Regions from separate parts of the Gordonia sp. G4 genome, predicted to be linked through region 1. Evidence: predicted binding sites of a transcription regulator. Region 1 holds the regulator's gene; the other holds the start of a gene.
The links. Region 1 encodes LexA, which represses DNA repair genes until DNA is damaged. Its sites were predicted from a motif close to CGAACANNTGTTCG; they were not measured.
Positions count from the first base shown of each region.

Region 2: the regulator LexA is predicted to act here: its motif matches at 1,323-1,336, upstream of AC3B5T_RS08910 (HNH endonuclease signature motif containing protein).

Region 1 is NZ_CM173442.1:3,932,727-3,936,449, forward strand. Features, by position in the region: gene AC3B5T_RS17685 (phosphoenolpyruvate--protein phosphotransferase) at 1-970, shown strand, start outside; gene lexA (transcriptional repressor LexA) at 948-1,652, opposite strand; gene AC3B5T_RS17695 (LysM peptidoglycan-binding domain-containing protein) at 1,920-2,459, shown strand; gene nrdR (transcriptional regulator NrdR) at 2,559-3,050, shown strand; gene hrpA (ATP-dependent RNA helicase HrpA) at 3,024-3,723, opposite strand, start outside.
Region 2 is NZ_CM173442.1:2,022,807-2,026,529, reverse strand. Features, by position in the region: gene AC3B5T_RS08920 (MspA family porin) at 1-211, shown strand, start outside; gene AC3B5T_RS08915 (hypothetical protein) at 310-513, shown strand; gene AC3B5T_RS08910 (HNH endonuclease signature motif containing protein) at 1,351-3,021, shown strand; gene tgt (tRNA guanosine(34) transglycosylase Tgt) at 3,061-3,723, opposite strand, start outside.

The DNA of each region.
Region 1 (3,723 bases):
CGCCGAGGTCGTCGCCGGCTGGACGGGTCCGGGGCGCACCGCCGACGGCGTGGGTGTGTCAGTGCTCGCCAATGTCGCCGACGGATCGTCGGCACGGGCCGCGGCCGGACACCCCGTCGAGGGTGTCGGACTCTTCCGCACCGAACTCGCCTTCCTCGAACGCGCAGACGAACCGTCGGTGGACGAGCAGGCCGGGATCTACCGTGAGGTCCTCGGTGCTTTCGACGGGCGGAAGGTGGTGATACGCACCCTCGACGCCGGCTCGGACAAACCGCTCCGCTTCGTGACGCATCCCGACGAGTCCAATCCGGCGCTGGGGGTCCGTGGGGATCGAATCGCCCTGGCGCATCCCGAGATCCGCGCACATCAGCTCGACGCGATCGCGCTGGCCGCCGTCGGCTCGAAGGTCGCGCCGTGGGTCATGGCGCCGATGATCGCCTCGCCGGCGGAGGCGCGGGTGTTCGCCGCGGAGGTCCGGGGTCGGGGTCTGGTCGCGGGGGTCATGATCGAGGTGCCCGCGGCGGCGATCCTCGCCGAGGCCGTGCTCGCGGAGGTGGACTTCGTGTCCATCGGTACCAACGATCTGACGCAGTACACGATGGCGGCCGATCGGATGTCGGCCGATCTCGCCGGGCTGACCGACCCGTGGCAACCCGCCGTGCTCAGCCTGATCGCGGGTGTTGCCGCCGCGGGTGTCCGACAGGGAAAGCCGGTCGGGGTCTGCGGTGAGGCGGCCGCCGATCCGAATCTCGCCTGCGTCCTCGTGGGTCTCGGGGTGACCTCGCTGTCCAGTGCGCCCGCCGCGGCCGCCGCGGTGGGGGCCAGGCTCGGTGCGGTGACCACACAGGACTGCCGTGCTGCCGCCGACGCCGCGCTGGCCACGTCCGATCCTGCCGCGGCGCGCGAAGCGGCCGCGGCAGTGCTCGACCGTTCGGTCGGCGGAGAGGTCAGATTCGCCGCATCACGGTGACGACCTTGCCGAGGATCACGGCGTCGTTGCCCGGGATGGGATCGAACAGTTCGTTGTGCGGCATCAGCCACACGTTGGCGCCCTGACGCTTGAAGGTCTTCACCGTGGCCTCGCCGTCGATCATCGCCGCGACGATGTCGCCGTTGTCGGCGACGTTCTGCTGCCGGACCACCACCCAGTCGCCGTCACAGATGGCCGCGTCGATCATCGATTCGCCCACGACGCGCAGCAGGAACAGCGAGCCCTCGCCGACCAGCTCGCGAGGAAGCGGGAACACGTCCTCGACCGCCTCCTCGGCCAGGATCGGACCACCGGCCGCGATACGACCGAGGACCGGCACGAAGGTCGGCTCGGGTAGTTGACCGGCCGAGGGGGTCTCCGGCGACGGCGGCTCGCTCGGGGCGATGTTGACCGCGCGGGGCCGGTTCGCATCTCGCTTGAGCAGGCCCTTGCGTTCCAGCGTTCGCAGCTGGTGGGCGACCGACGATGTCGAGGCGAGCCCGACCTCGTCGCCGATCTCGCGGATGCTGGGCGGATAACCGCGCTCGCGAACCGAGCGGCGGATCACCTCCAGGACCCCGAGCTGTCGCGGGGTGAGTGAGGCCTCGGCGGCGGCGACGTCGATCGGGGCCTCGTCGTCGACTCCCCGCGCTCGGCCGCGCCTGTCGCCGGTGTCACTCATGTTCAGTTCCTCTCGTCTTCGGAACGTGCAGGTAGATGGCCCGTGGGATGTCCGGTGGGGATGTTCAGCCGGGTCCGAGCCTAGCGGAGTGCGACCCTCACCTCAAACATTTGTTCGATGTGTCGCGAGACTTTGTCGGTGCGCCGTGCTACAAATTCGAACATCAGTGCATCGAACACCTGATCGAAGTTCGAACACCGACAGCACCACACACCACACCAGAAGATCTCACCCAGAGGATCTCGCACCGAACACTCGGAGGGCACCATGCGCACCGACACTCTCGTCGCTCCCGTCCGTACCGACCGTCCCGACACCGTTCGGGCGCGTACCGATCGCGCCGATCGCGTCCGGACCCGTGCCCCGCTGTCCGACGGTCGCCGCCCGGTCGACAACCGGCCGGCAGGCAACCGTCCGGCGGGCGGGTCACCGCTGACCCCGCGTGTCGGCGCCACGAGCTGCGGCTCGGCGGTGGGGTCCAGGGGCCGGGGCCCTCTCGCGCCGGATGCCGCGGTGTTCCGTCGCCGTCGCCGCACCGCGGTGGCGGTCCTCGCCGGCGTCGGGCTGGCGTTCGTCGTGTGGGTGTTCGGCGTCGTCGGCCAGAACTACTCGGACTCGATGACCCCTGCCGCCGTGAGTGCGGAGGTCGTCCACGTGCGCGCGGGGGACTCCCTGAGCACGATCGCCGGCCGGGTGGCGCCGGAGATGCCGCGCGAGATCGTGATCGACGAGATCGTCGCGATGAACGATCTGCCCACGAGTGCGCTGCAGGTGGGCCAGCCCCTGCTCACCCCCCGGTACCGCTGAGGCCGGGCGGTATCCTCGATGTCACAGGGGCCGGCCGAGAAGCGGCGGGGCGCACGGATTCGGTGCGTTCCAGCGTCCCGCGACCTGCGTGAGGACACGATGCGCTGCCCCTTCTGCAAGAACGACGACACCAAGGTCATCGACTCGCGTGTCGCAGACGAAGGGCAGGCCATCCGACGCCGCCGCTCGTGCGTGGAGTGCGGCCGCCGTTTCTCGACCGTGGAGAGCGCCGTGCTCGCCGTGGTCAAACGCAACGGTGTGACCGAGCCGTTCAGTCGCGAGAAGGTGATGCGCGGTGTCCGACGCGCCTGTCAGGGCCGACACGTCGCCGAGGACGCACTCGCCCAGCTCGCCCAGCAGGTGGAGGACACCGTGCGCGCCAGCGGATCGGCCGAGATCCCCAGCAACGAGGTCGGTCTGGCGATCCTGGGTCCGCTCCGCGATCTCGACGAAGTGGCGTACCTGCGGTTCGCCTCGGTGTACCGGTCGTTCGACTCGGTGGAGGATTTCCAGCGCGAGATCGACGACCTGAAGTCGGCGTCCGGCGGGCGGGCCGACACCGTCTCAGCCGAGCCGGTCCAGAGCTCGTAGGACCCGTTTCTCCGAGACGGGAAACGCGGTACCGAGACGCTGGGCGAACAATCCCACGCGTAGTTCCTCGACAAGCCACTGCGCTTCGTCGTCGACGATCGCCCGTCGGTGTTCCGGCACCTGTTCGAGTCGTTGGGCCCACCGTTCGACTACTCGATCGATGACCGCCACACCGGCCTGGTCGCGCGATGCCGACCCGGGCAGCGCCTCCAGACGTGCCTGCGCACCTTCGAGGTAGCGCGGCAGGTTCTCCAGGTGCCGTCGGGCGGTGGCTGCGACGAATCCGTCGAACACGAGGTGGTCGATCTGCTCGGCGACGTCGTCGGCGGCCAGCGAACCGGCGTGCCGGTCGATCGCCGCCCGGACCGGCGCCATTCGTTCGAGCGCCGCGACGGCGAGCGAGAAGTAGTCCGGTGCGGCCTCGGTGATCCGTGGCCGGATACGCTCCAGGAAGCCCGAAAATGCCTGTGGTGAGCGAAGAGCCGTCAGCTCGGCGTCGTCGACGCCGGCGACGGTGTCCCGGATGGCCCGTCGTGTGCAGTCGGCGAGCAGCGCCTCGGTGTCCGCATACGGGCTCTGGCTCAGGGCGAGTCGGGCCGCCGGGCCCAGGGATCCCGCGATTCGCTTGTGCAGCGGTGGTATCGCCAGATCGAGGAGGGCGACGATGCCGCGA
Region 2 (3,723 bases), 1.9 Mb from region 1:
GACTGGCAGCTACGACCGCCATCCCGTTCGGCAACAAAGACTCGCCGGCCCTTCTGCCGGACTGACCGTTGACGGTGTGCACGTCAAGGTCGACGGCTGCCTCGGACCAGTCGCCGTGCGCTCCTACGTCACCGTCGCGATCTCCACCCCACTCAACGACAACACCGTCAACGTCTACGGCAAACCCACTACGTCTAAGGGAGGCGTGTAGCCATGTCCCTCACCGCTTCCGAAACCCGCACCCGAACACCACGACATGCCACCACCCCTCCGCCGGACCAGCCCGCTGACAGGTCAACTCGGCGCTCTGTGGTGATCAGGGGCGTGTTGTTCGTCGCCAATTGCGTGCTGCTGATCACCGCCGCGGCCAACCTCCACCGCCTGGGCGAGTGGGCCGACCGATGGGGACAGATCCCGGTGTACCTCGGCTTCTTCTTCCTCATGTCGATCGCCGGCCGCTGGTTCTGGACCGGCGCCGACGCCATACTCGCGAGAGTCGTCGGCAACCAGTGACCCACACCCCCACCAGCCACACCTCAACATGCCGCGTCCGCACCGCGGCAGCACTTCTCGCCCTGGCAGGCACACTCATCGGCGCGACCATGCCCGCTGCAGCCGGACTCACCGGATCTTCTTCGACGGCACACGCCGACCCGCCATGTGATCAGATGCGCGCCCAATACGGTGCCGGCTGGCCGTGTATCAGCGTGCCCACCTACACAGGGGCCCATGACGGCGGAGACGACATCTAAATGAGAGCCGGAATCGAACTCTCCCAGCAATACGGCACCGACCTGACCCAAGCCGACGTCAACAATAAGATCACCCGAGTGATCGACCGCACATCGAACGAGCACAACTAAACGGCGACAGCACAGGCCAGGCCCGGCACCGATGACTCCCGGCATCCAGCGCACGCCGAGGACCCACTGGCTTCCCCTGTGGATGATGGCCTTCGCAATTGGAATCCCTCTCGGGATCATTAACTTTGAGATCAATGAGGCTGTCCGGGACAAGTGTGCAGACGGTAACTCCAGTGGTTTCGCGTACGGCGCCGACTTCATCCTCCATTCGAGCTTTCGATCGTGATCTCCTGCACCATTCCCGGGATTGCCGCAGTGGCTTATCTCTCGCGGCGCATCAACCTGTGGGTCGCCCTGCTGATCGCAACAAATTGCGGTGTAGGGATGCTGTGGTTCGGAGTAGACAGCATGGAGAGCACGCTATGGCCAACCGGGCTACCCTCAGGATGGCCAACCTGGTTGGCCTAAATCCACGCCCGATGGGCCCCGGGCGAGATTCGGGGTAGAAACCGCTTGACTCGAACGTATATTCGAGTAAAGTGGATTTATGTCATCGGGGGCGGGGGCGGAATCCACCACATCGGTGGATGCATCACGCGATTCCGTCGAACCGCGCCTGCGCGCCGACAATGAGCTTTCTGCCGCCGAACTCGTCGAGGTTCTGAATCACTGTGCGGGACTGGCTGCGTCGGCGGCGCATCGGATGATGACCGTGGCCAGCCTCATTCACGACGAACGTGCGATGGACTACGCCCAGCGGCGCGCCGAGGTGCACAGCGGTGAACTCGACTCCCTCGAAGCGTTCGACGCGTTGTCGGCGCAGGTGGCCGCCGGTGAGGACCCCTACGAACAGTTCGGGCCGGACGGGCTCGAGCAGGCCATCGCCGAAGTCGGCGCCACCCTCGCAGTGACCCCGGCCGAGGCGAAAGACCTCATCATGGCCGGTGACGCCCTGCGCTACCGACTGTCCTTCACCGGACATGCCTTGGCCTGCGGACGAATCGACAAGCGCCGCTTCCTCATCGCACTCAAACGCACCGACCTGATCACCGACGCCGACGAGATGCAAACAGTGGACGCCCACCTCGCCGAGGCGATCTTCGCCCGCGCACCCATGTCCACAGCACGCTTCACCGCCATGGTCGACGCCATCGTCGCCGCGTGGGCACCTGATGCGCTCCGGCGACGCAAAGAGCGGGTGAACGCCGACCGCAACGTGTCGATCACCCCGGATCGGTTCACCCCCGGCCAATCCCGGATCTCGGGTACCTTGCCCGACGCCGACGCCGCCGAATTCAACGCCCGCCTCTCAGCGATGGCCGCAGCGGTGCACCCCGGGGACCCGCGCACCCTGCCCATGCGACGCGCCGACGCCCTCAAAGCACTCGCCCGCGGCGAAGTCGCCCTGACATGCCGCTGCGCCGACTGCGACGCTGCCGCAGCCGAACCCGACACCACTGCGGGACAGGAGCTCGACGAAACCAGGGGCGACACCGACACTCTCGCCGACGCACCAGCCGTCGACGCGATCGTCGCCGAGCCGCACGAGCCGGCCGCTTCGTCGTCCCCGCCGCACGCTCCGCGCGCGACCTTCCACATCGTGGTGAACCTGTCGACGCTGATCGGCCTCGACGACGACCCCGCGTTCCTCGACCGGCACGGCATCATCGACGCCGACACCGCCCGCCGGCTGCTCGCCGAAGCCCGACGCACCTACATCCAGCCCACCCCCGCCGACCCCGACGCGCCACCGGGACCCGCCGCAAACAGTTCAGTGACCCGGTACACCCCGTCGAGAAAGCTCCAGGCTTTGGTGCGGGCGGGCGAGTTGTGCTGCACCTTCCCGGGCTGCAATGCGCCGGTGTGGCAGATCGACCTCGACCACACCGATCCGTTCGACCACACCGACCCACGTCGCGGTGGCCGCACCGAAGCGCGCAACCTCAAACCGCTGTGCCGGTTTCACCACCGGATCAAGACCTTCACCAGCTGGCAGGACCACCAGGACGAGTTCCTGACGGCCTGGTTCACCACACCCACCGGCCACATGTTCGTCGGCAACGCCTACAACGGACGCGACCTGTTCAACCGGCTCGCTCCCGGCCGGCCTCCCGACCACCCGGCACGCGACACACTGAACCAGTTGCGCACCAACGACTTCCGACGCCAACAGCGCGCCGAGAAGCGCTGGAACGACGCCAACCCGCCACCCTTCTAGACACCGCCGGTCACGACAACACCGACGCGGTGGGCGAGGTCATGAATTCCGGGAAGCTCCGTAGTAGCGGCGCAGGAACTCGTCGCGGTACTCGGTGTAGGTGCCGTTCTCGATGGCTTCGCGGGCACGGTCGACGAGGGTGACGATGAAGGACACGTTGTGCAATGTCGCCAGGGTTGCGCCCAACCCCTCCTTGGCCTTGAACAGATGGTGCAGGTAGGCCCGGCTGTATTGCGACGTGTAGTTCTCGATCTCGGGGTCGAGCGGCCGGAAGTCGCTGCGGTACTTGGCATTGGTGACGTTGTATCGACCGTCGAGTGAATAGATCGCACCGTTGCGGGCGACCCGGGTCGGCGACACGCAGTCGAAGGTGTCCACGCCGTTCTCGATGGCGGTGAAGATGTCGTCGGGTTCACTGATCCCGAGCAGGTGTTTCGGCGAGTCCTCGGGGAGCTCGTCGTTCACCCAGCCGACGATCGTACCGAGGTTGTCCTTCTCGAGCGCCCCGCCGATGCCGTAGCCACCGAAACCCTTTCCGCCGACCGCGCGGTCCGCCTCGCTCAACGCGACGAGATCGCGGGCCGCCTTGCGACGAAGGTCCTCGTACTGGGCGCCCTGGATGACACCCCACAGCGACTGCTGGGGACGATGAGCGCGCTCGACACTCAACCGGTTGTGTTCGTCGAGGCACCGGATCGCCCA